DNA from 2 places in the Bacillus sp. LLTC93 genome. Region 1 is predicted to be linked to the other one. Evidence: a T-box and tRNA genes for the amino acid it is inferred to sense, from the RefSeq annotation. Region 1 holds a T-box; the other holds one or more tRNA genes.
What was found. The T-box of region 1 lies ahead of C6W18_RS04050 (valine--tRNA ligase). A T-box ahead of a tRNA ligase gene usually reads a tRNA of that ligase, here a tRNA-Val.
Positions count from the first base shown of each region.

Region 1 (11,774 bases):
TTATTTTTTGTTCAGGATGGCCTAGTCTGTTCATTAGCCACTTCATTCTTTCAAGACCTGGTTTTACGCCAAAGGCCAGTCTGCTATGAATCCACTCAATGGCTTCATGATAGGTTGTAAACAATGTCATCTCTCATTTCATACGAAATTTTCAAAAAAGACGACTCCATTCCGTTAGGAGCCGTCTTTTCAACATTATGCTTTCAGCTCTTCAATCCGCTTTTGAACAGCTTCGCGTTTTGCGACATAATCACGTTCTTTCGCACGCTCTTCTTCTACGACACTTTCAGGCGCTTTTTTCATAAAGCCTTCGTTGCCAAGCTTTTTCTGTACTCGTTCTACTTCTTTTGTCAGCTTATCAAGCTCTTTTTGCAGACGAGCAATTTCTTCATCTAAGTTGATTAAGCCTTCAAGCGGTAGAATGAGTTCTGCTCCAGAAATGACAGCCGTCATGGCTTTATCACTAGCTGGGACATCTGTGCCAATCTCAAGAACACTTGGATTCGTGAAGCGCTCAATATATGAACGATTCTTCTCTAAACGATCTTGTACATCAGATGTGGATGCTTTGATGTAAAGCTCGACTTGTTTGCTCATTGGTGTGTTTACTTCACTGCGAATGTTACGAACAGAGCGAATGAGTTCAACAAGCAGCTTCATGTCTGCAGAAGCTTGCTCATTTGAAAGCTCCGGCTTCACTTCAGGCCATTTCGCAAGTGTAATGGACTCACCTTCATGCGGAAGATGCTGCCAGATTTCTTCTGTTAAGAACGGCATAAATGGATGAAGAAGTCTCATCGTTTGATCTAATACATACGCAAGGATCGAACGAGTCGTTTTCTTCGCAGCTTCATCTTCTCCATAAAGAGGAAGCTTCGCCATCTCAATGTACCAATCACAGAAATCATCCCAAATGAAGTTATATAAATGTCTGCCAACTTCACCGAATTCATACTTGTCAGCAAGCTGTGTGACACTTTCAATCGTTTCATTTAAGCGGGTCAAGATCCATTGGTCAGCAACTGATTTTTCACCTGTCAAATCAAGTTCATCATACGTTAAACCATCCATATTCATTAAAGCAAAACGGGATGCGTTCCAAATTTTGTTCGCAAAGTTCCAAGTGGATTCAACCTTTTCAAAGCTAAAGCGAAGATCCTGACCTGGTGAGCTACCAGTGGCTAAGAAATATCTTAATGAATCCGCACCGTATTTGTCGATGACCTCCATTGGATCAATTCCGTTGCCAAGCGACTTACTCATTTTACGCCCTTGTTCATCTCGGATGAGCCCATGAATAAGGACATCTTTGAACGGTTTTTCTCCTGTGAATTCAAGAGCTTGGAAGATCATACGAGATACCCAGAAGAAAATGATGTCATAGCCAGTTACAAGCAGGTTTGTTGGATAGTAGCGCTTGAAGTCTTCATTGTCTGCATCCGGCCAGCCCATTGTGGAGAAAGGCCAAAGCGCTGAACTAAACCATGTATCAAGGACATCGTTATCTTGTTCCCAGTTCTCAATATCTTCTGGCGCTTCCAGTCCAACGTATACTTCTTTCGTTTCTTTATGGTACCAAGCCGGGATACGGTGTCCCCACCATAGCTGGCGAGAAATACACCAGTCACGGATATTTTCCATCCAGTGTAAATATGTCTTTTCGAATCGGTCTGGAACAAATTGGACTTGGTCATCACCTTTTTGCAGGTTGATGGCTTCATCCGCCAGCGGCTGCATTTTCACAAACCATTGGGTAGATAAGTACGGTTCAACAACAGCTCCGCTTCGCTCACTGTGACCAACTGAATGCATATGATCCTCAATTTTGAACAAAATGCCTTCTTCCTGTAAATCTTTCACCAGCTGTTTACGGCATTCAAAGCGGTCCATCCCTTTGTATTGCAGCGCATTTGCATTCATTGTGCCATCTTCATTCATGACAAGAATTCGCTCTAGCTCATGGCGGTTTCCAAGCTCAAAATCATTCGGGTCATGAGCAGGTGTAATTTTCACAGCCCCTGAACCAAACTCCATATCGACATAGTCATCACCGACGATTGGGATCTCACGTCCTGTAATTGGTAAAATAACTGTTTTGCCAATCAAATGCTGATAGCGTTCGTCTTCAGGATGCACAGCTACTGCCGTATCTCCAAGCATTGTTTCAGGTCTTGTTGTCGCAATTTCAATTGAACCTGTTCCATCTGCCAGCGGATATCTCAAGTGATAAAACGCACCTTGAACATCCTTATAAATCACTTCAATATCAGAAAGTGCAGTCTTTGTCGCTGGATCCCAGTTAATGATGTACTCTCCGCGATAGATAAGCCCTTTTTCATATAATTGGACAAACACTTGACGAACAGCTTTATTCAGACCCTCATCTAATGTAAAACGTTCACGCGAGTAATCTAGACCAAGGCCCATTTTCGCCCACTGACTGCGAATAAAATCCGCATATTCTTCTTTCCACTTCCACGTTTCTTCCACAAACTTTTCGCGTCCAAGGTCATAACGGCTCACGCCTTCTTCACGAAGTTTTGCTTCTACCTTTGCTTGAGTAGCAATACCGGCATGGTCCATTCCTGGGAGCCATAGAACATCATAGCCCTGCATTCGTTTCATGCGCGTCACGATGTCTTGAAGTGTTGAATCCCATGCATGCCCAAGATGCAATTTCCCTGTCACGTTTGGTGGAGGAATGACGACTGTATATGGATCTTTCGTTTTGTCATTTTGCGCTTCGAAGAATTTTCCTTCAAGCCAGTACGTATAGCGGTCTTTTTCAATCGCATTTGGATCGTACTTTGTTGGCATTTCTTGATTATTTGTTTCCATTTGTGTACCTCCACATTTTTTCGGCTGATGAAACATAAAAAAAGCCTTTCCATCCTTATAAAAGGACGAAAAAGCTTTTTCGCGGTACCACCTTTTTTCACAGGACACATACACGTGTCCCGTACACTCTAAAGGATAACGGGGTTCTCCCGAATTTCTCTACTTGTTCATTCAAGAAATTAAGCTCACAGGCGACCTTCCAAACAAGCACATCCTAGGAAACCTTTCAGCTAGTGGTTTCCCTCTCTTTAGGGTCTTGCTCGTACTCTTCCTGATCCACGCTTACGATATATCACGTTCATCAGCACATACTCATCTTTTATTAATATTACTAAATGCCTTTTGTTTTCGTCAATCATCTTTTCCGCTTTTCTTCTGCTTTATACAAATTGGGCAGGCACCCTTCACCTTATTGCCCATATGATAATAACAAAATGAAGAAGGAGGGCGTTTTATTTTGAAGAAGATCAATCCTTACACACTTCCCCCCTGGCTTAGACAAATTCGGGCAGTTGCCTCCCAAGTCGTTCTCCCGATCGCCATATTTCAAGGGTTTCGCACGATCATTTTCCCCACAACATTTGACGTCCTCATCCTAGGTATTCTTATTTTTCTCGCCTGTGCCTTTCACCTTGATTGGTTTTAAAAACTCACGCTTATGTATCGGTCCTTCCTTTACAGAGAAATCATAAAGCCAACACAAAATCACCTCGTCATTCTGCTGATGACGAGGCATTTTGCTCTTCTTCAAGGCGTCTAGCCTGCTCAATCTCATGAATCTTCATGACCGTCGGCTCTGAATTTTTCATTTGCCAATACGCTCTTAACAGCTGCTGACAGCTTTCCATCTCATCCTGCCTGCCTGTTTCATAGGCTTTCACCATATCAAACAGACCTTGCGGATAAGCGAGATAGCTTAAAAACAAATGAAGCTCTTCCTCCCGAAGAGGATTCCCCTTTTGATACGTATAAAACAAGGAAGTGCATTCAGGACAAGACGTAGGATAGGTTTTGAATGTCCGAAAGTAAAAGGTCAGAAGGTCATAAATGGGGGCGGCCTTTTTGGACCGCTCAAAGTTGGTGAAATGTCCTGTGCCTACATCATTATACAAAAAGTGATGGATCGACAGCTGCCCATGATTTAACACAACACGTGTTGTCTCTTGTTCTTTCATTTCCTCATGCCAATCCTCTAATCGTTCAAGCGCAAATTCACTGGCAGACATAGCTTCTGAAAAATACATAGCAGCGGCCAGCTCAAATGGCGACATATACCACGTTTGCTCTGCCCGCTCTATGAATCGTTCATACATGTCTTTCTCTGTTTCCCATTTGGTCTTGATTTGTGTGTAATGGGCTTCAATTTCTCGCTCTGTGATGTCCATCATCACTTCAGTTCGTTTATGGAGTCTTGCAATCTCTTGAAATAAATATTCATGTTTATCGTCCTGCTCTTCTCGCTTTTCATTCGTCAGCCATGGCATGAGATAATATGCGTACTGGCTTTCCCGATGACTTGAGAAAAAGGAACCGCTCTTCGTCCGATAAATCGGCACAAAGGAGCGATAACCTTTTGATTCTAGTTCAAGCATTTGTTCTGTAAACTGCATTTGTCGATTTGCTTTCACTCTCTTTAGGGCAAAGACGCCCTGCTTTGTATACACCTTGACGACAGCAGGACTAACAGGTTCAATGTATTCAGCCTCAAGCCCATATTCATATAGGACAGATTGGATTTCATCCACGTTCATTCACCACATTTTCTCGGTCGGTCATCGCTTGCTATGCGTTGCTTTTTTGATATTCAGGAATATAAAGGATCTGCCCTTCTTCAAGCTCCGCATCAACCGATAATGAGTTCGTTCGAAGGAGCTGCTGCACATTCAACTGATATCGCTCACAAATACGATCGACCGTATCTTCTTGCTGAACTATACAAATTTTCATGCGAGAAAAATCTTCCTCCTCCTGCTTAGCGAACAGCTTCGTTAAATAAAGAGAATTCTCACTGCCAGACGTTTCCCTCACGTCATTTTCAGGCTCCTCCGCTTCTTGAGCAGACTCATACACCTTTGGTGCTTCCCGTTCATATAATCGCTCGATTTGATAAGTGTCATCCCGCTCTTCCTGCACCGGTTCCATATGATAAGCAGGTGGTTCAAATGCCGGATACGCTGGAACCGTTTCTTCTTGCTCTTCGGCTGCTTCAGGGTCTTTTCTCACTTCCACCTCAAAGAACGCCTCATCTCGCTCCTCTTCTTCTAATAGCTTAGGCGGTTCAAAAAACGGCGGCTCTTGCACCTGAGCTTCAGGGAAGGAGCGATAACCAAGTGCCATTGTTTCTTCTTGGTCCTCCGGTTCTTTCAATTCTTCCATTTCTTCATCATCTTCTTGCTCGGTGCGTGCGTCGTCAATTTGTATTGCAGCCTGTTCTTCATAGTCCTGACGTTCATTGTCTTGCAGCTCTTCTTGTTCCTCATGCTCCGGCTGCGCCTGATATTCATAGGTCACATCGCCATATTCCTCTTCAGTACGTTGCACAAATTCATAGGGCTCCTCTACAGGCACTTGAGGCGTTTCTTCATCTAACAGACCCTCAATCGCTAGATCAGCCTGAATGGTGAGCAAACGGCTTTCTGTGAGCTGGTAATCAAACGCATCAATAAACACAAACACATCATTTAAATGATTGATTTTGTTTTTAGGGATGGTGATATCCACTGGAAATTGATGCAGAAGCTCTGCTGTTCCGTCCTCTCTTACCTTCACCTCATCAGCTTGCCTGTATGATGCATAGGAACTGGATTCACCCAATCGCTCCTCTTGATTTATGTTGTATTCTCCTGTTAGCTCGAGTGAACCTCTAATGGAAACATAATCATTCACTTCTTGAACGAGAATGTCAGGATCGAGAGAAATTGACAGTAGCTCACTGACTTCCTGTCCGTTTTTGAAATAAATGGATTCTTCTACCGAAAACTGTAATCGATTGTTTTGAGACAAGTCGGTGTCCTCCTTTCATCTAATCCTTCAAAATAAAATTAGATGTCAATACAGGTGTATGTGAGAGGCGGTGAAAATATGATTGGTTTTCTCCAACGCAAAAAAGCCGATATGTCTCCATATCGGCTTCTGTTTATCGACGTAGTTTTTGAAAAACCTTTTCCACTGTCTCAATCGTATATTCGATGTCTTCATCCGTATGAGCAGTGGATAGGAACAATCCTTCGAATTGAGAAGGTGGAAGGAAGATGCCGTGGTCAGCCATTTCCTTGTAAAATTCAGCGAATAAATCAAGATCAGCTGTTTTCGCTTTGTCATAATTGATGACTTGTTCATTTGTAAAGAAAAATCCGATCATGGAACCCGCACGGTTAAACGTTAATGGAATACCATGTGCTTTCGCTGCTTTCGAAATTCCTTCTTCCAGTCGATCCCCTTTTCGTCTAAACTCTTCATAAGACTCAGGTGTCAGCTGTTTTAATGTTTCGAGGCCTGCTGTCATCGCAAGAGGGTTACCAGATAAAGTCCCTGCTTGATAGATCGGACCACTTGGCGCAATTTGTCTCATAATATCCGCTCTTCCGCCATAAGCGCCGACCGGGAGACCGCCTCCAATGACTTTACCAAGGCACGTCAGATCAGGTGTGATGCCAAAATAGCCTTGCGCGCAGTGATAATCCACACGGAAACCTGTCATGACCTCATCAAAAATGAGTAAAGATCCGTATTGTTCAGTGATGTCTCTCAGTCCTTGCAAGAAACCTTCTTGCGGAGGAACAACGCCCATATTTCCTGCTACCGGTTCTACAATGACACCTGCGATATCGTCTCCAAATTCTTGAAAAGCGACTTGAATGCTTTCTAAATCATTGTATGGAACTGTGATCGTATTGCTTGCAGTACCTTCAGGAACACCAGGACTATCTGGAAGCCCAAGTGTTGCCACACCTGAACCCGCTTTAATCAGTAAAGAATCACCATGGCCATGATAGCAGCCTTCAAATTTCACAATTTTATTTCTGCCTGTAAAACCGCGTGCTAGACGAAGTGCACTCATTGTCGCCTCTGTTCCAGAGCTGACCATCCGAATGACTTCAATAGAAGGAACTCGTTCTGATACAAGTTTAGCTAATTCATTTTCAACTAAAGTAGAAGCACCAAAGCTTGTACCATATTCAGCTACTCGCTGAATACTTTCGACAACACGGTCATTCGTATGTCCTAAAATGAGCGGTCCCCATGATAAGACATAATCGATGTATTCATTTCCATCAATATCGTATATCTTTGCACCTTTGCCTCGTTCCATAAAAATCGGGTCTGTGTTGACTGATTTAAATGCACGTACTGGGCTGTTCACACCACCAGGCATTAAATGCTGCGCTTCTTCAAATGCTTGCTTAGATTTTTCATAGCTACGTCCCATTTCAACGTCCTCCTGTCTATCCGTTCTTTATTCTGAGAGCCATTTCGCCGCATCTTTTGCATAATACGTAATGATTAACTCTGCCCCTGCTCGTTTCATGCTTGTCAACATTTCAAGTACAAGCTCTTTTTCAGAAATCCAGCCATTTTGAGCTGCGGCTTTGACCATTGCATACTCTCCGCTTACATTATAAGCGACAACAGGTAGTGTAAATTCATTTTTCACATCACGCATAATATCTAAATAAGAGAGAGATGGTTTGACAATCAGGAAGTCAGCCCCCTCTTCGACATCAGATTGCGCTTCTCTCAGTGCCTCTAAACGGTTTGCAGGGTCCATTTGATACGTTTTACGATCTCCAAACTGTGGTGTACTATGCGCTGCATCACGAAACGGACCGTAAAAAGCACTTGCGTATTTCACGGCATAAGACATCACAGGCACATGAATAAAGCCTGCTTCATCAAGTGCCTCACGGATTGCGATAACAAAGCCATCCATCATGTTTGAAGGAGCGATGATATCTGCACCTGCACGCGCTTGGCTAACAGCTGTTTTTGCTAAAAGCTGAAGAGATTCATCATTTAAAATTTCACCATCTTCAACGATTCCGCAATGTCCATGATCTGTATATTGGCATAAGCAAGTATCTGCAATAACAACAAGCTCAGGGAAATGCTTTTTGATCTCAAGCGTTGCTCTTTGAACAATGCCATGATCGTGATACGCCTCACTACCCACATGATCTTTGTGATCTGGTACACCAAATACAATGACGGATTTAATGCCAAGATCAACAAGCTCTTGGACTTCATCTTTCACAAGATCCACCGAAATGTGATATACACCCGGCATTGAAGGCACTTCTTTCCGGACATTTTCTCCCTCTACAAAAAAGATCGGATAAATGAAATCAGATGGTCTTAAAAATGTTTCTCTGACTAGTTCTCTCATTCCTGCGCTTGTACGCAATCTACGGTGTCTATTAAATTTCATCATTGATTCAACTTCCTTTCAGATAGACGGCACATCAAATCAAGCATCCCGTCTACCGTATAAGTATCTGGGGTTTCAGACGAAATCCCGTATTGAAGCAGTGCCTCTTTTGTAAGAGGACCTATCGTCACAAAACATGTGTCAGATGCAGCTAACCTAGATGCAGCTGCTTCCATGGCATGCATAAATGAATGAACAGTGGATGAGCTCGTAAATGTAATAAAATCAAATGATTGCTCCATCATTGCCGATTTGAGGGCGGCAATTCCCTCCTCATCCTTGACTGTTTCATATAAAATCCATTCCTTTACTTCTATGCCAAGTGGAACGAGGGTTTGTTTCACCACATCTCGTGACAAGTGGCCTTTTGCTACAAATACACGCTCTCCCGGGAGCACATGGTCAAGTAAGGCATCTGCCAGCTCTTCCGCTATAAATCGTTCTGGGACCACATCAACCTTGAAGCCATGCTGCTCAAGATAGGCAGATGTTTTCTCACCTACAGCAGCCACTTTCAAGTGGGATAAGCTCTGATGTAAATGATGCTCCTCTATATAACTGAGAAAAAAAGACGCACCATTTACACTCGTGAAAACAAGCCAATGGCTTGCTTCTAAGTCTTTTAAAAATGCCTTCGCTTTTTCTTGTGTGAGCGTAGGCTCAAACCTGATAAGAGAAGTTAAAACAGCATGGCCGTTCAGCGCTTCAATTTTCTGCTGAAACACACCCGCTTGACGTTCATTTCGAGTGACAAGCACCGTCTGCCCGTGAAGCGATTTGGCTATGGTCATTGGGAGGACAGATCCTTTTTCACCTTGTCGATCAAATCCTTTGCTCCCTTATCAGCCATCTGCTTCGCGCACGCTTCACCAATTGCTTCAGGATCAGTGCCTGTTACAGTTTCTCGAATAATCGTGTGCCCGTCAGCAGATGCCACAAGACCCGTCAGTTCAATTTCATCACGCTCATTCATTGTCGCGTAACCAGCGATCGGCACTTGGCAGCTGCCATCCATTTGCTTGAGAAAGGCTCTTTCAGCGAGTACGGTTTTCTTCGTATATTCATTCGTAAATTGAGCAAGGAGCTGCAATAGCTCTTCATCATCTCCGCGGCATTCGATCGAGAGCGCGCCTTGTCCAACGGCGGGCAGGCAAGTATCGGGAGATAAAAATTCCGACACGACCTCTTTGCTCCATCCCATTCTGGACAGGCCGGCAGCAGCTAGAATAATGGCATCATATTCTTCATTTTTCAGCTTCTCAAGTCTTGTGTCAATGTTTCCTCGAATCCATTTAATTTCAAGATCTGGTCTCTCCTGAAGAAGCTGGGCACTACGCCGTAAGCTGCTCGTTCCCACAATGGCTCCCTTTGGCAGTTCATGAAGACGGAGATGATCCTTCGAAATAAGTGCGTCCCGCACATCTTCACGCTCAGGAATACAGCCAATGACTAAACCTTCCGGAAGAGCGGCCGGCATATCTTTCATGCTGTGCACCGCCATATCAATGTCATGATTCATCATTGCCTGTTCAATCTCTTTGACAAACAGTCCTTTTCCGCCAACCTTTGATAAGGTCACATCTAAAATTTGATCACCCTTCGTCACAATTTCTTTTATTTCGAAAGAATAAGAAGGGTTTAGTTCAGACAGCTTTTGAATGACCCATTTTGTTTGTGTAATTGCAAGCTTACTTCGTCTAGAACCTACTTTAATTGTACGCATTACGTCTTCCTCCCGACAATGCCCTTAAAACTCATCATTATTGAAACCAATGAAAGGTTGATAAGCTACCAAGCAGAAAATAATTGATCATCAGCACAAGAAATGAGGCGACATTCCAACGTGCCACGATTTTGCCCTGCATATTTCTCGCCAATCTGATATATAAATAAAAGCCGTATAAAAACAGCATAATAAACGAACCAAGTACCTTCGCATCTGTCCAGTACAACGTATCATACGAAATATATGCCCAAATAATGCCAAGAATTAAACTTAGCAAGAGCATTGGCACGCCAATAATATTTAACACGTAGGCCATATGATCAAGCTTTGATAAGTCTTCAATTCTCAGAAGCCATTTTCCCCATTTTTTCTTTTTCAACAAACGATATTGAAAAAGATAGAGAAGTGAAAAAGCAAATGAAAGTGAAAAGGCACCATATGATAAAATGGCCATCGTAATATGAATCACGAGCAGTTCACTCGTCAGCTTCCCCGCCAGTTCCGCCGAATGGAGATCAGATGGTGTAAAGGTATGAATCGCCATCATGGAAAAACCAATCACATTTGTAAAAAAGACAATAAATTCAACGCGCAATACTTTTGTGAGGACGAGTGAAAGTGTCACAAGCACCCACGTATAAAAATATAACCCCTCTGCTACATTCAACACAGGGAATCGGTCTGTTTCCATCATAATATAGAACATGTAGACTGTTTGCAGCAGCCAGACAATAGAAAGCAACCAGAAAGCCATTTTTCCAGCCTTCCGGTTGTGTTGAAGAAAATCTATGAAATAGAACAAGACACTTAGTGCATAGATCAAGATCGTCGCTTCGTTGAGTCTCGCTACAATGGATTCCATCATCGCTTAATCACTCACTGGCAACTGTAGCAAAGCCTTGTGCCATATTTGGTTTAAACAGCTGAAATGACCCTTGCTCTACCTGTATAGGTTCTACCTTTTGCTCTTCATCTTCAACCTGTAAATCAAAGATTTCTTTAAAGAGTAAAAGTTTTTCCTCTGCATTCGGCTCCCCGGCAATTTCCTTTGCCTTTAAAATAGGATCTTTCAGCATTTGATTGATGATGCTTTTCGTATGTTTATTTAACAGCTTCATTTCACGGTGCGTGAGGTTTGGAAGCTTTCGTTCAATGCTTTGCATCGTATCCGCTTGAATCGTGAGCGCCTTTTCTCTTAAAGCAGAAATGACAGGAACAACACCTAGCGTATTAAGCCATTGCTTAAATTCCACAATTTCTGCTTCAATGAGGAGTTCAACCTCCTCAGCCACTGCCCGGCGCTCTTTTAAGTTGGCTGCCACAATGCCCTCAAGATCATCAATGTCATACAAAAAAGCATCTTCTACTTCAGAAATGGCTGGATCTAAATCGCGGGGTACTGCAATATCCACCATAAATAGGGGTCTACCTTTCCGCTTTTTATTCGCACTTTCGACCATTTCTTTTGTAATGACAAATTGTTTAGCACCAGTCGAGCTAATGACAATGTCCGCATCAGATAATGTCTTTTCTAATTGGTTTAGGCTCTTAGGCTCTCCTGAAAAACGGCCGGCCAATTCTTTTGCCTTCTCATATGTTCGATTGATGACCGTCACCTGACCAATTCCTTGGCCTTGTAGGTTTTGTGCTGCCAGTTCACCCATTTTACCCGCACCAAGAATAAGGACATGCTTATCAGAAAGACGTCCAAAGATTTTTTTGGCAAGCTCAACAGCTGCATAGCTGACAGACACGGCATTAGACGCAATATCTGTTTCCGCATGA
Region 1 is NZ_PVME01000001.1:747,810-759,583, forward strand. It holds gene C6W18_RS04045 (bifunctional folylpolyglutamate synthase/dihydrofolate synthase) at 1-130, opposite strand, end outside; gene C6W18_RS04050 (valine--tRNA ligase) at 196-2,838, opposite strand; T-box leader at 2,897-3,126, opposite strand; gene C6W18_RS20240 (hypothetical protein) at 3,296-3,484, shown strand; gene ysxE (spore coat protein YsxE) at 3,552-4,583, opposite strand; gene spoVID (stage VI sporulation protein D) at 4,621-5,841, opposite strand; gene hemL (glutamate-1-semialdehyde 2,1-aminomutase) at 5,975-7,267, opposite strand; gene hemB (porphobilinogen synthase) at 7,295-8,266, opposite strand; gene C6W18_RS04080 (uroporphyrinogen-III synthase) at 8,263-9,054, opposite strand; gene hemC (hydroxymethylbilane synthase) at 9,051-9,986, opposite strand; gene C6W18_RS04090 (cytochrome c biogenesis protein) at 10,024-10,854, opposite strand; gene hemA (glutamyl-tRNA reductase) at 10,862-11,774, opposite strand, start outside.

Region 2 (11,774 bases), on a different contig from region 1:
TCATGCCTAAAAGCATGTAATCAATATCACTATAAATATGCTGGGTACCTGGCTCGTATTGTAGAGGCACCTTAGGCAGCCATTTCATGGTTGTTTGTCTATCTTGAGAGAAAAAAGAGCCCGCTGATTCTTTGCTATAAAATAAGACACTGGATGGGAGTCCGGCAGAATGGGTGAGAAGATCCTTTATTCGAAGCTGATCTTTGCCGGTTACCTTTGCATCTGGTTCATCCTGAAAGTCTGGCAGGATGGATTGTATTTTTTCATTCACATCTAGTTTTTGTTCATAAACAAGTTTTTGCAGGGCATAGTTGGTGGCATACATTTTTGTATTGGATGCGAGATCGAACAGTGTGTTCTTTTTCATTTTTTTATACGATTTGAGTTCAGTCGTACCGTCGTATTTTTGCCTGTAGCCATAGGCTTTTTGATGGACGATCCTACCATCCTTGATGATGATGAGCGCGGCTCCTGGAAATCCTGCTTTGATATCGTTTTGAATCATTTGATCAACCTTCCTAAGCTGCCTGGAAGAAAAACCTACTTGTTCCGGTCGTTTTGCTTTTTTTAAGACGGGATATTCTTCAGGTGCTGTTTTAGACAAAGACGATACAGGATGGGAGCTAGTTGCAAATGTTTGTACTGGTAGCCCAAGGAGTATGAACAGACATGTCATCAAAAGAAAACATTTCTTCAAGAGCTAGACCTCCTTATTGATTGGTTTCCTCGAATTCAACAGCCATATCATCATGAAAGCCAAATAAGTATGTGAAGATAAATCCAGCGACATATGCAATGAATAGTCCAATTAAGTAAAGAAGCATTTGATGCGTGTGAACGATAAAGGTTAATGGGAGACCTGATACCCCAATGGCTTTAGTGGCGATTTGGAAGTAGGCTTGAAATGCTCCGCCGATTCCAGCACCGAGACAAGCAGTGAGAAATGGTCTTCCTAGTGGTAGTGTGACACCGAAAATGAGTGGTTCACCAATACCAAGCATTCCTGAAGGAAGTCCACCTGCAATGGCTCTTTTGAGTTTTTTCTTTTTTGTTTTCATATAAATGGCAAAGGCAGCGCCTACCTGTCCTGCGCCTCCCATAGCGAGAATTGGCAGAAGCGGGTCATCTCCAATTGAATTGATGAGTTCCATATGAATAGGTGTCAGTCCTTGGTGAAGACCTGTTACAACAAGAGGAAGGAAGGTCGCACCAAGAACAAATCCAGCGAAAATACCGCCAATGTTTAATAGATAAGTGAGTCCTGAGGTGATGGCATCAGATATAAATCCGCCGACTGGCATGAAGACGACGTACGTAAAAATTCCAGTAATGAGTAATGTGATAGTTGGTGTGACGATGATATCGAGTGACTGCGGGACAAAGCGTCTAATTCGGGTTTCAACAAAGGCCATAAAGATGGCGGCAAGAAGAACACCGATGAGTCCGCCTCTGCCTGGTAGAATATTTGTGCCAAATAACATAATATCTGCGGAGGCTGGGTTAATAATGAGGATACCAGCCAATGCGCCTAATGCAGGAGAGCCTCCAAATTCCTTTGCGGCATTTGTTCCGACCAATATCCCAAGATAAGCGAACAAGCCTGAACCAATAACAGTTAAAATGATCGCAGCTTGAGATTTTTCATCGAGCCATCCCGCTTGCACGATCGCTTTTGTAATACCTGTAATGAGACCTGACGCAACCAGTGCCGGAATGATAGGGATAAAAATGCTGGCAATTCGCCGTAAGAACAGCTTGAACGGTGTGCGGTTCTTTTGTGAAATGGCTTGCTTGTTTTTTTGTGCTTCGTTGTTCAAGTCATATGAACCAGAGGCTTTTAGCAGCTGGTCAAACGCACTTGATACTTGGTTGACAACGCCAGTGCCTAAAATGATTTGAAGCGTTTCTGCCTCGACGACGCCAATGACGCCATCAAGTTCTTTGATCGCTGTGATTTGAACTTTTTCATCATCGATCGGTGTAATTCGGAGACGTGTCATACAATGTGTATGGGAAGAGATGTTTTCAGAACCACCACAGAGCGAAAGAATATCTTTCGCTAACTGCTGATATTTCTTTTGATGACTCATGTTGAATCCCCCTTTGGTTTTCGTTTCATGGAGCGGATGGCATGTCTTGTCTTGTCAATATATTGCGCTGTCTCTTCATATTGACGGGAAGCTAAGCTGAGGAACAAGACATCAATTAAGTAGAGCTGTGCCATTCTAGAGGAAGTGGCAGCACTGCGAAAAGGTGCTTCATTGGAACCGGACGTCGATAGGTGAACGTCACATAAAGCAGAAACGCTTGTATGGCCTGGATGCGTTAAGGCAATGGTTTTCACTTGATTTTCTTTTGCGAGCTGAAGGGCTTGAATGATGTCTAACGTTTCTCCAGAAAAGGATATTCCGAAAACAATATCGTTCTTTCCTGCATTTGCGATGACTGTGGATGCGATATGCATGTCAGTGAAGGCTGTGGCTGCATAATTGATTCTGAGAAATTTCTGCTGTGCATCAGCTGCGACGATGCCAGATGCACCAACACCGATAAAATGGATTTGATTTGCATGTAGCAGCAATTGAACGGCCTTTTCTAAAGCCTCTGCATTTAAAATAGAGGCCGTATCCTTAATCGATTGAATTGAGTTTCCTGCTGTTTTTTGAATAATGGATTGAAGTGGTTCATCTTGTTCGATATCTCGGTAGCCTTGTTTATCGTCATGCATTAAGTCTCCAGCGATCCGCATTTTCAAATCGTGATAGCCATCTAGCCCGAGAGATTTACAAAGGCGAATCACTGCAGAGCTGCTTGCACCGGCAGCCTGACTGATTTCATGCACTGTGCTTTTAATGACTTTGTCAGGATGGGCAAGGATATAGTCTGCAATGATTTTTTCAGATTGGGGAAGCTTTGATTTCATCGTGTGTAGTAGGGTGAGTCCACCTGCTGACATGAGCTCTGCCTCCTTTAGGCTTGATGATGTAAGATGGCTTTGTCGATATGGCCATTCGTTTTGTTGAGTAAATCCTGTGCTGTCTTCTTGTCTGTGTTTGTTTGGAGCATGACGATGGCGGTTTTGACTTCTAAATCTGCCGCTTCAAGTGTTTTCACGGCTTGTTCGTAGGAAGCGTTTGTCACATGTTGAATGATGGTGATAGCGCGCTCTTTTAGTTTATGATTGCTTACTTTTACATCAACCATCAGGTTTTCATATACTTTGCCTTGTCTGATCATGGCTGAGGTGGAAAGCATATTTAAAATCATTTTATGAGCGGATGCGGCTTTCATTCGTGTTGACCCGGTGATGGCTTCAGGTCCAACGATGACTTCAATGGCGCAGTCTGCCAGCTCGCTAATTTCTGCTTGTTCGTTACAGCTGAGGGCTACAGTTTTTGCTCCAATGGATCTTGCGTAATTTAAAGCGCCGATGATATAGGGTGTTCGACCGCTAGCGGCAATGCCGACGACAGTATCTTTTGACGTGAGGTGGATGTGTTTTAAATCCTGTTTGCCGGCTTCTTCACTGTCTTCCACATCTTCGGCAGCATGTGAAAAAGCGGAGTCACCACCTGCCATGATACCTACAATGACATCAGGGGAGACGCTATAGGTTGGTGGACATTCAACAGCGTCCATCACGCCAATTCTGCCGCTAGTTCCAGCGCCTAAATAAATGAGTCTGCCTCCATTCGAGATGGATTCATAAGCAAAGTCACTTGCTGTTTTGACATGTGGGAGTACACGATTGACCGCTTGAGCGACTTTCATATCTTCTTCATTGATCATCTGGAGCATTTCGAGCGGATCTGCTTGTGAAATTTCCATTGTGTTAGGGTTTCTTGATTCTGTTGTCAAAGAACGCAGTTGAGATGGCTGCATGTGACATACCTCCTTATTTCTTCATTTTCAGTATATTGAGTATGATATGAAATTTCAATATTATATTTAAATACTGAAATTATATTTCAATCAAAATGTCGTGCTGAAAGGTGATTAATTGTTAGAAAATAAAAAAAATAAAATTCCCCTTTACAAAAGGGGGACAACCTGTATATAATAATTTTTGTCAGCTTCACGGAAACAGCAAACTTGACAAACTGGCCCGTTGGTCAAGCGGTTAAGACACCGCCCTTTCACGGCGGTAACACGGGTTCGAATCCCGTACGGGTCACCATGATGTGGAGGATTAGCTCAGCTGGGAGAGCATCTGCCTTACAAGCAGAGGGTCGGCGGTTCGAGCCCGTCATCCTCCACCATATGCCGGTGTAGCTCAACTGGTAGAGCAACTGACTTGTAATCAGTAGGTTGGGGGTTCAAGTCCTCTTGCCGGCACTGTTTTTTCTTTATCAATTCCATATGTGGAGGGGTAGCGAAGTGGCTAAACGCGGCGGACTGTAAATCCGCTCCCTCCGGGTTCGGCGGTTCGAATCCGCCCCCCTCCACCATTTTTGGGCTATAGCCAAGCGGTAAGGCAACGGACTTTGACTCCGTCATGCGTTGGTTCGAATCCAGCTAGCCCAGTTAAGACACCTTTTTCAAAAAGGTGTCTTTTTTTATGTTGGCAGAGGGAATGTATAACTATTCAAAATGTTGTCGAGTTGAGTCAGAAGGCATCGAGAAAGTAAAATATAAGCATGAACGGAAAGGGGATGTACATATGGGAGATCAAAAGAAGGTCACGATTGTCGGGGTCCCGATGGACTTGGGTCAAACGAGAAGGGGCGTCGATATGGGGCCGAGTGCGATTCGATGTGCTGGCGTAAAAGAAAAAATGGAATCGCTTTCATTTGATGTGGAGGATCTCGGGGATATTCCAGTCGAGCAAAGGGACGATGAGAAAGGTTTATATACAAGTGAAAAGTTAAAAAATCTAACGGAGAATGCTGGTGCCAATCAGCTGCTTGCTGAAAAGGTTGACAGTATTGTGCAGTCAGGTTCGTTTCCGCTGATTTTAGGTGGTGATCACAGCATTGCGATTGGCACACTTGCTGGTGTAGCGAAGCATTATGAAAACTTGGGTGTCATTTGGTATGATGCGCACGGTGATTTAAATACGGAGGAAACCTCTCCTTCTGGAAATATTCATGGCATGCCGCTTGCTGTCAGTCTCGGCCTTGGGCATGCTGATTTAACGAACATAGGTGGTTATTCTCCTAAATTGAAACCTGAAAATGTCATATTAATTGGTGCTCGTTCTTTAGATGAAGGAGAGCGAGCGTTGATTAGAGAAAAAGGCATTAAGGTGTATACGATGCATGAAATTGATCGTTTAGGGATGACAAGGGTGATGGAGGAAGCTATTACGTATTTAAAGGAAAGAACAGATGGAGTCCACCTGTCGCTTGATTTAGATGGGCTAGATCCAGCGGAATGCCCTGGTGTAGGAACTCCAGTGGCAGGCGGCATTAGTTATCGTGAGAGTCACCTTGCAATGGAGCTTTTAGAGGAAGCAGGTATCTTGACTTCAGCCGAATTTGTGGAGGTAAATCCAGTACTAGATGAGAAAAATAAAACAGCAGAAGCGGCTGTTGCTTTAATTGGTTCTTTAATGGGTGAAAAGTTATTGTAGAGCGGGACTTGTTCCCGTTTTTTTTATTTTGGGAAAATTTAAGGATATATTAAGGTTTTTACCGGCTGATAAGCGTAACACGCTGTCAAAAATTTGTTACACTATTTTTTAGAGGAGAATGAAACCTTTTGGAAAGAGGTTCGTATACATAAAGACCGGTGAAGGCAGAGGTTGAATATACTATGGACACAATGATTAAAAAGAGAATTAAGCAAGTGAAAAAAGGCGACCAGAACGCATTTACAGACATCGTAGACCTGTATAAAGACAAAATTTATCAGCTGTGCTACCGTATGCTTGGGAATGCACACGAAGCGGAGGATATCGCACAGGAGGCGTTTATTCGTGCCTATGTGAATATTGAGAGCTTTGATGTGAATCGTAAGTTTTCCACGTGGCTGTACCGCATTGCAACCAACCTGACCATCGACCGTATTCGCAAAAAAAAGCCGGATTATTATTTAGATGCAGAGGTGGCAGGAACAGAAGGACTGAATATGTATTCTCAAATTGCTGCTGATGGCATTTTGCCAGAGGATGAGGTGGTGTCTCTTGAGTTATCGAGTACCATTCAGCAAAAAATTCTAAGATTACCCGATAAATATCGTTCAGTCATCGTATTAAAGTATATTGATGAACTCTCATTAAAAGAAATTAGTGAGATTCTGAATATACCAGTTGGTACAGTGAAAACGAGAATACACAGGGGTAGAGAGGCTCTCCGGAAACAGTTGAGAGACCTTTGAGTGAGGTGATTTTGATGAGCTGTCAGGATAGAATCGTCCAGCTTATGCATCAGTATTTAGACCGGGATATCATGCCCGAAGACGAAAAAGAATTAAAGAGCCATCTGCAATCGTGTGAGGAATGCCGTACTCATTTTCAACAAATTGAGAAATCCATCGCGCTCGTGCAGAGTACATCTCATATAGAAGCACCATCTGATTTCACTGCAAAGGTGATGGCAGGTCTTCCAAAGGAGAAAAAGCGTGTGTCGATTCAAAGATGGATCAAAGCTCACCCGCTGATGGTAGCCGCTGCCCTCTTTCTCATTTTGATGGGAGGCAGTCTGTTTACAAGCTGGAATACCGATCATAATTTCAGTGTGTCAAAGCAGCCGAATCTCGTGGTTGAAAATGATACAGTGACCGTACCTAAAGGGGAAACCGTCAAAGGTGATGTCACTGTCAAAAATGGCAAGCTGATTGTAGAAGGCAAGGTTGATGGAAATGTCACAGTCGTCAATGGGGAACAGCTGACTGCTTCTGCCGGACAAGTCACTGGTCAAATCAATGAAATTAATGAAGTGTTTGATTGGATCTGGTACAAAATGAAATCCACAGCACAAAACGTGATGCGGGTCATTGGACCAGAGGAGCAAAAGTAAATCGAACAGCATGGGAGCAGCCTCTTAGGGGCTGCTCTTTTTCTATATCATTGCTCAGATTCACACATACTAGAACGCCAGCCATATATGGCAACTATTTTCCTTGCTGAAATAAAATGTGGTATAATAGCCACGCTATGTATTTACACATAGGCTTTTTTTATAAAAAAATGCATCACACGAAGAAACTTGAAAATTCTGGAGGACGAGGAAATGGCTTTAGGGGATATTCCTTTTTTGCAGTACCTCGGTAATGCTGTTGATATACTCGTTGTTTGGTATGTGATATATAAATTAATGATGGTCATCCGCGGAACAAAAGCGGTTCAGCTTTTAAAGGGAATTGTGGTCATTGTTCTCGTCAGGATGGGAAGTGCGTATCTCGGTCTTAACACACTTCAATGGCTGATGGATCAAGCGATTACGTGGGGTTTCCTTGCGATCATTATTATTTTTCAGCCAGAGCTAAGGAGAGCGCTTGAACAACTCGGGCGCGGCCGTTTCTTCTCAAGAAGCGGGACACCTGTAGAGGAACAGCAGCAGAAAACGATCGAGGCAATTACAAAAGCAATTAACTATATGGCTAAACGTAGAATAGGAGCGCTGCTGACAATTGAGCGCGATACTGGGATGAATGATTACATAGAGACAGGAATTCCTTTGAATGCAAAAGTGAGTTCTGAGTTGCTGATTAATATTTTCATTCCGAATACACCGCTTCATGACGGTGCTGTGATTATGAAGCGTGATGAGATTGCAGCTGCGGCTTGTTATTTACCGCTGTCAGAAAGTCCTTTTATCTCTAAGGAACTCGGAACCCGTCACCGGGCGGCAGTTGGTATTAGTGAAGTGACGGACAGCTTAACCGTCATCGTTTCTGAGGAGACAGGCGGCATTTCTGTCGCAAGAAATGGTGATCTCCATCGAGAATTGACAGAAGAAGCGCTTGAAGAAATGCTGATTGCTGAATTTAGTAAAAACAGCAAAGATGCTTCCTCGACCAAATGGTATTGGAGGGGCAAGAAAAATGGATAAGATTTTGAATAATCGCTGGGCAGTTAAGTTTCTTGCATTGGTCTTCGCTTTATTGCTGTATGGTACAGTCAATTCAGCGCAAGCGCCCACGCCGAAAAAAATCGGTGAATCCTTTTTCCCAACATCGACGACAGATGAAGCAACCTTAACCGACATTCCTGTTAAAGCGTATTATGATGACGAGAAGTACGTCGTCACTGGTGTACCGCAGACAGTCAATGTCACGATTAAAGGATCAACAAGTGCAGTGAAAACAGCAAGACAAACAAAGAATTTTGAAATTTATGCAGATATGCAAAACTTATCTACAGGTACACATAAAGTGGAGCTGAAGGCAAGAGATGTATCAAAGGGAATCACATTATCGATTAATCCGTCTGTGACGACTGTGACGATACAAGAAAAAACGACAGCTGAATTTCCTGTTGAAACAGAATTTTATAATCAAAATAAAATCAAAGACGGCTATTCACCCGAACAGCCCATTGTGAATCCGAAAAAGGTGACTGTCACTGGCTCAAAGGACGTGATCGACAAAATTTCTGTCATTAAAGCCTTTGTGAACTTAGAGGATGTCGATCAGCAAATCCAGAAGGAAGCGAAGCTCACTGTGTATGATAGCAGCGGGAATGAGTTGCCAGTCGAAGTGAGTCCGTCAGTGGTGGATATTACGGTCCCAATCACGAGTCCGAGCAAGAAGGTCCCGTTTAAAATTGAGCGGACGGGCAGCTTACCGGATGGGATCAGTATCTCAAGCATTGAGACAAGCCCGAGTGAGGTCACAGTTTACGGCTCTCAAAAGGTGCTTGATGCACTTGATTTTATTGATGGCGTTAAGCTGGACCTAAGCAAAATCCAAGATGATACGGAGATCGATGCCGACATTCCTCTGCCAGATGGTGTGAAAAAGGTATCGCCCGAAACTGTTAAGATCAAAGTGAAGGTTGCAACAGCTGAAGAAAAAAAGATCGATAATGTCCCGATTTCTGTCGTGGGTCTGAGCAAGGACCTGAGTTCTGAATTTGTGAGTCCGTCTTCTGGGCGTCTCACGCTAACAGCAAAAGGGTCAAAGAGTGCAATTGATAAACTAAAGGCTTCAGATATTGAAGCCTATATCAATGTGGGGGACTTAAACGAAGGAACACATGAGGTCAAAGTACAAGTGAACGGTCCTCAAAACGTGACGTGGACATTATCGAGATCAAAGGTCAAGGTGAAACTTACCTCTACTGACACAGAAGATCAGCCGGCTTCTACGAATGATCGAAAGGATCAATCGTCTAATGAAGATGATCAGGAAGAGAAGAGTCAAAAGGAATCGACACAAGATAAAGCAAAAAAAGAATCAATTCAAAGACAGCGGGTTAAAGAAGATAAAAAAGAGGACACAGAGTCCTCTTGAATGGTAAAAAAGGAGCGATTGAAACATGGGCAAGTACTTTGGAACTGATGGTGTAAGGGGTGTGGCTAATAGCGAATTAACGCCAGAGCTCGCATTTAAAATTGGGAGATTTGGCGGCTATGTGCTCACAAAGGATAAAGAACGTCCAAAGGTACTCGTTGGGCGAGACACACGTGTATCCGGTCATATGTTAGAAGGAGCCCTCGTGGCAGGCCTACTTTCAATTGGGGCTGAAGTGATGCGTTTAGGTGTCATCTCAACACCTGGCGTGTCCTACTTAACGAAGGCAATGGATGCAGAAGCAGGTGTCATGATTTCTGCTTCTCACAACCCTGTTCAAGACAACGGAATTAAATTCTTCGGCGGTGACGGCTTTAAGCTGTCAGATGAACAGGAGAATGAAATTGAGCAGCTAATGGATCAGCCAGTCGATCAATTACCACGCCCGGTTGGAGCCGATCTTGGAACGGTGAATGACTACTTTGAAGGCGGTCAGAAATACTTACAATTCTTGAAGCAGACAGCGGATGAGGATTTCACAGGCATTCATGTGGCGCTTGACTGCGCTAACGGTGCGACTTCTTCTCTAGCGACACATTTATTTGCTGATTTAGATGCAGATGTGTCCACAATGGGAACATCACCAAACGGATTGAATATCAACGATGGCGTAGGGTCAACTCATCCAGAGGCTCTTTCTGCTTTTGTGAAGGATAAGGGCGCAGATATTGGTCTTGCGTTTGATGGTGACGGCGACCGTTTAATTGCAGTCGATGAAAAAGGTGATATCGTAGACGGCGATCAAATTATGTACATATGTGCACGTTATTTGAAGGGCGAAGGCCGATTAAAGGATGACACCGTCGTGTCAACGGTCATGAGTAACCTAGGTTTCTATAAAGCGCTGGAGAAACAAGGCATTCAGAGTATCCAAACCGCAGTTGGTGATCGCTATGTGGTCGAAGCGATGAAAAAGGACGGCTATAACGTCGGCGGTGAGCAATCAGGCCACTTGATTTTCCTTGATTACAATACGACAGGTGACGGCATGCTTTCTGCCATCATGCTTGTGAATACATTAAAAGCGACAGGGAAAACATTATCAGAGCTTGCGGCTGAAATGGAAAAGTTCCCACAGCTTCTAGTAAATGTGAAAGTGTCTGATAAATATAAAGTCGAAGAAAATGAAAAAGTAAAAGCGGTGATCCAAGAGGTAGAAAAAGAGATGAACGGCGACGGGCGTATCCTTGTTCGTCCATCTGGAACAGAACCGCTTGTACGTGTGATGGCAGAAGCGAAAACAAAAGAGCTGTGTGATGAATATGTGGCTCGAATTACCGCTGTTGTCAAAGAAGAAATGGGTATTGAGTAATCAATCAAAGCAAATCGCAGAGCTGCGGTTTGCTTTTTTTTCGAATAAACGTCATAAGAGGAGGGTTCTTGACGAATCATATAGGCGAGGGCCATTTGCTGATGCCTTCATACATAAGGAGAGCACATCAAAGGTAGAACGTGACAAGCCTCATCGCATATAGTGTATGGAGGTCTCACTTTCTAAAATGAAGGGGATCACCCGCTACATTGTGATTGACGGAGGTCAGACCTTATAGTACAATCATCCTTGTGTTACTGGATTTTTATTCTATCAGGAAAGGCAGGGTAGATGTTCAGGAACTCTCTTATAATTATAGCGCCCGAACTAAGCGATCGGACGACAGATGCTTAGTTGACGAGGATGGAGGTTATCGAATTTTCGGCGGATGCCTCCCGGCTGATCAAATATAGAGATCACAGCCGTAAGTGTTTCTTTAAAGCAAAGAGGTGACTCTTTGTACAAAGGGAATACACATGATCTCCCAAATTAAACATGTAGAGAGGGACGAAGAAATGTCCCTTCTATTTTAGTAGGCTTTCTTTGTCCCTTTCACATGATCGGGAGGAAGAATATTTATGTGTGGAATCGTAGGTTATATTGGTCAGAATGATGCGAAGGAAATCTTATTAAAAGGTTTAGAAAAGCTTGAGTACCGTGGGTATGACTCAGCAGGTATCGCTGTGGCAAACGAAGAAGGCGTGCATGTGTTCAAAGAAAAAGGACGTATCGCTGAGCTTCGTGAGGTCGTTGATGCAAACGTGGCATCTACAGCGGGAATTGGACATACACGCTGGGCAACACACGGTGTACCAAGTCATCTAAATGCGCATCCGCATCAAAGTGCTTCTGGCCGTTTTACGCTTGTTCATAACGGTGTCATCGAGAACTATGTACAATTGACACGCGAATATTTACAAGACATCACACTTAAAAGCGACACAGATACAGAGGTTGTTGTTCAAGTCATCGAACAATTTGTGAACAGAGGTCTTGATACAGAGGA
Region 2 is NZ_PVME01000004.1:11,413-23,186, forward strand. It holds gene pbp4b (penicillin binding protein PBP4B) at 1-697, opposite strand, end outside; gene C6W18_RS13845 (PTS transporter subunit EIIC) at 711-2,090, opposite strand; gene C6W18_RS13850 (MurR/RpiR family transcriptional regulator) at 2,087-2,956, opposite strand; gene murQ (N-acetylmuramic acid 6-phosphate etherase) at 2,971-3,882, opposite strand; tRNA gene C6W18_RS13860 (tRNA-Glu) at 4,103-4,177, shown strand; tRNA gene C6W18_RS13865 (tRNA-Val) at 4,184-4,259, shown strand; tRNA gene C6W18_RS13870 (tRNA-Thr) at 4,263-4,335, shown strand; tRNA gene C6W18_RS13875 (tRNA-Tyr) at 4,364-4,448, shown strand; tRNA gene C6W18_RS13880 (tRNA-Gln) at 4,453-4,524, shown strand; gene rocF (arginase) at 4,661-5,572, shown strand; gene sigW (RNA polymerase sigma factor SigW) at 5,755-6,318, shown strand; gene rsiW (anti-sigma-W factor RsiW) at 6,333-6,959, shown strand; gene cdaA (diadenylate cyclase CdaA) at 7,173-7,994, shown strand; gene C6W18_RS13905 (CdaR family protein) at 7,987-9,396, shown strand; gene glmM (phosphoglucosamine mutase) at 9,422-10,768, shown strand; gene glmS (glutamine--fructose-6-phosphate transaminase (isomerizing)) at 11,347-11,774, shown strand, end outside.
Region 2: it has a tRNA-Val gene. The T-box ahead of C6W18_RS04050 (valine--tRNA ligase) is inferred to sense a tRNA for this amino acid. The anticodon was not compared.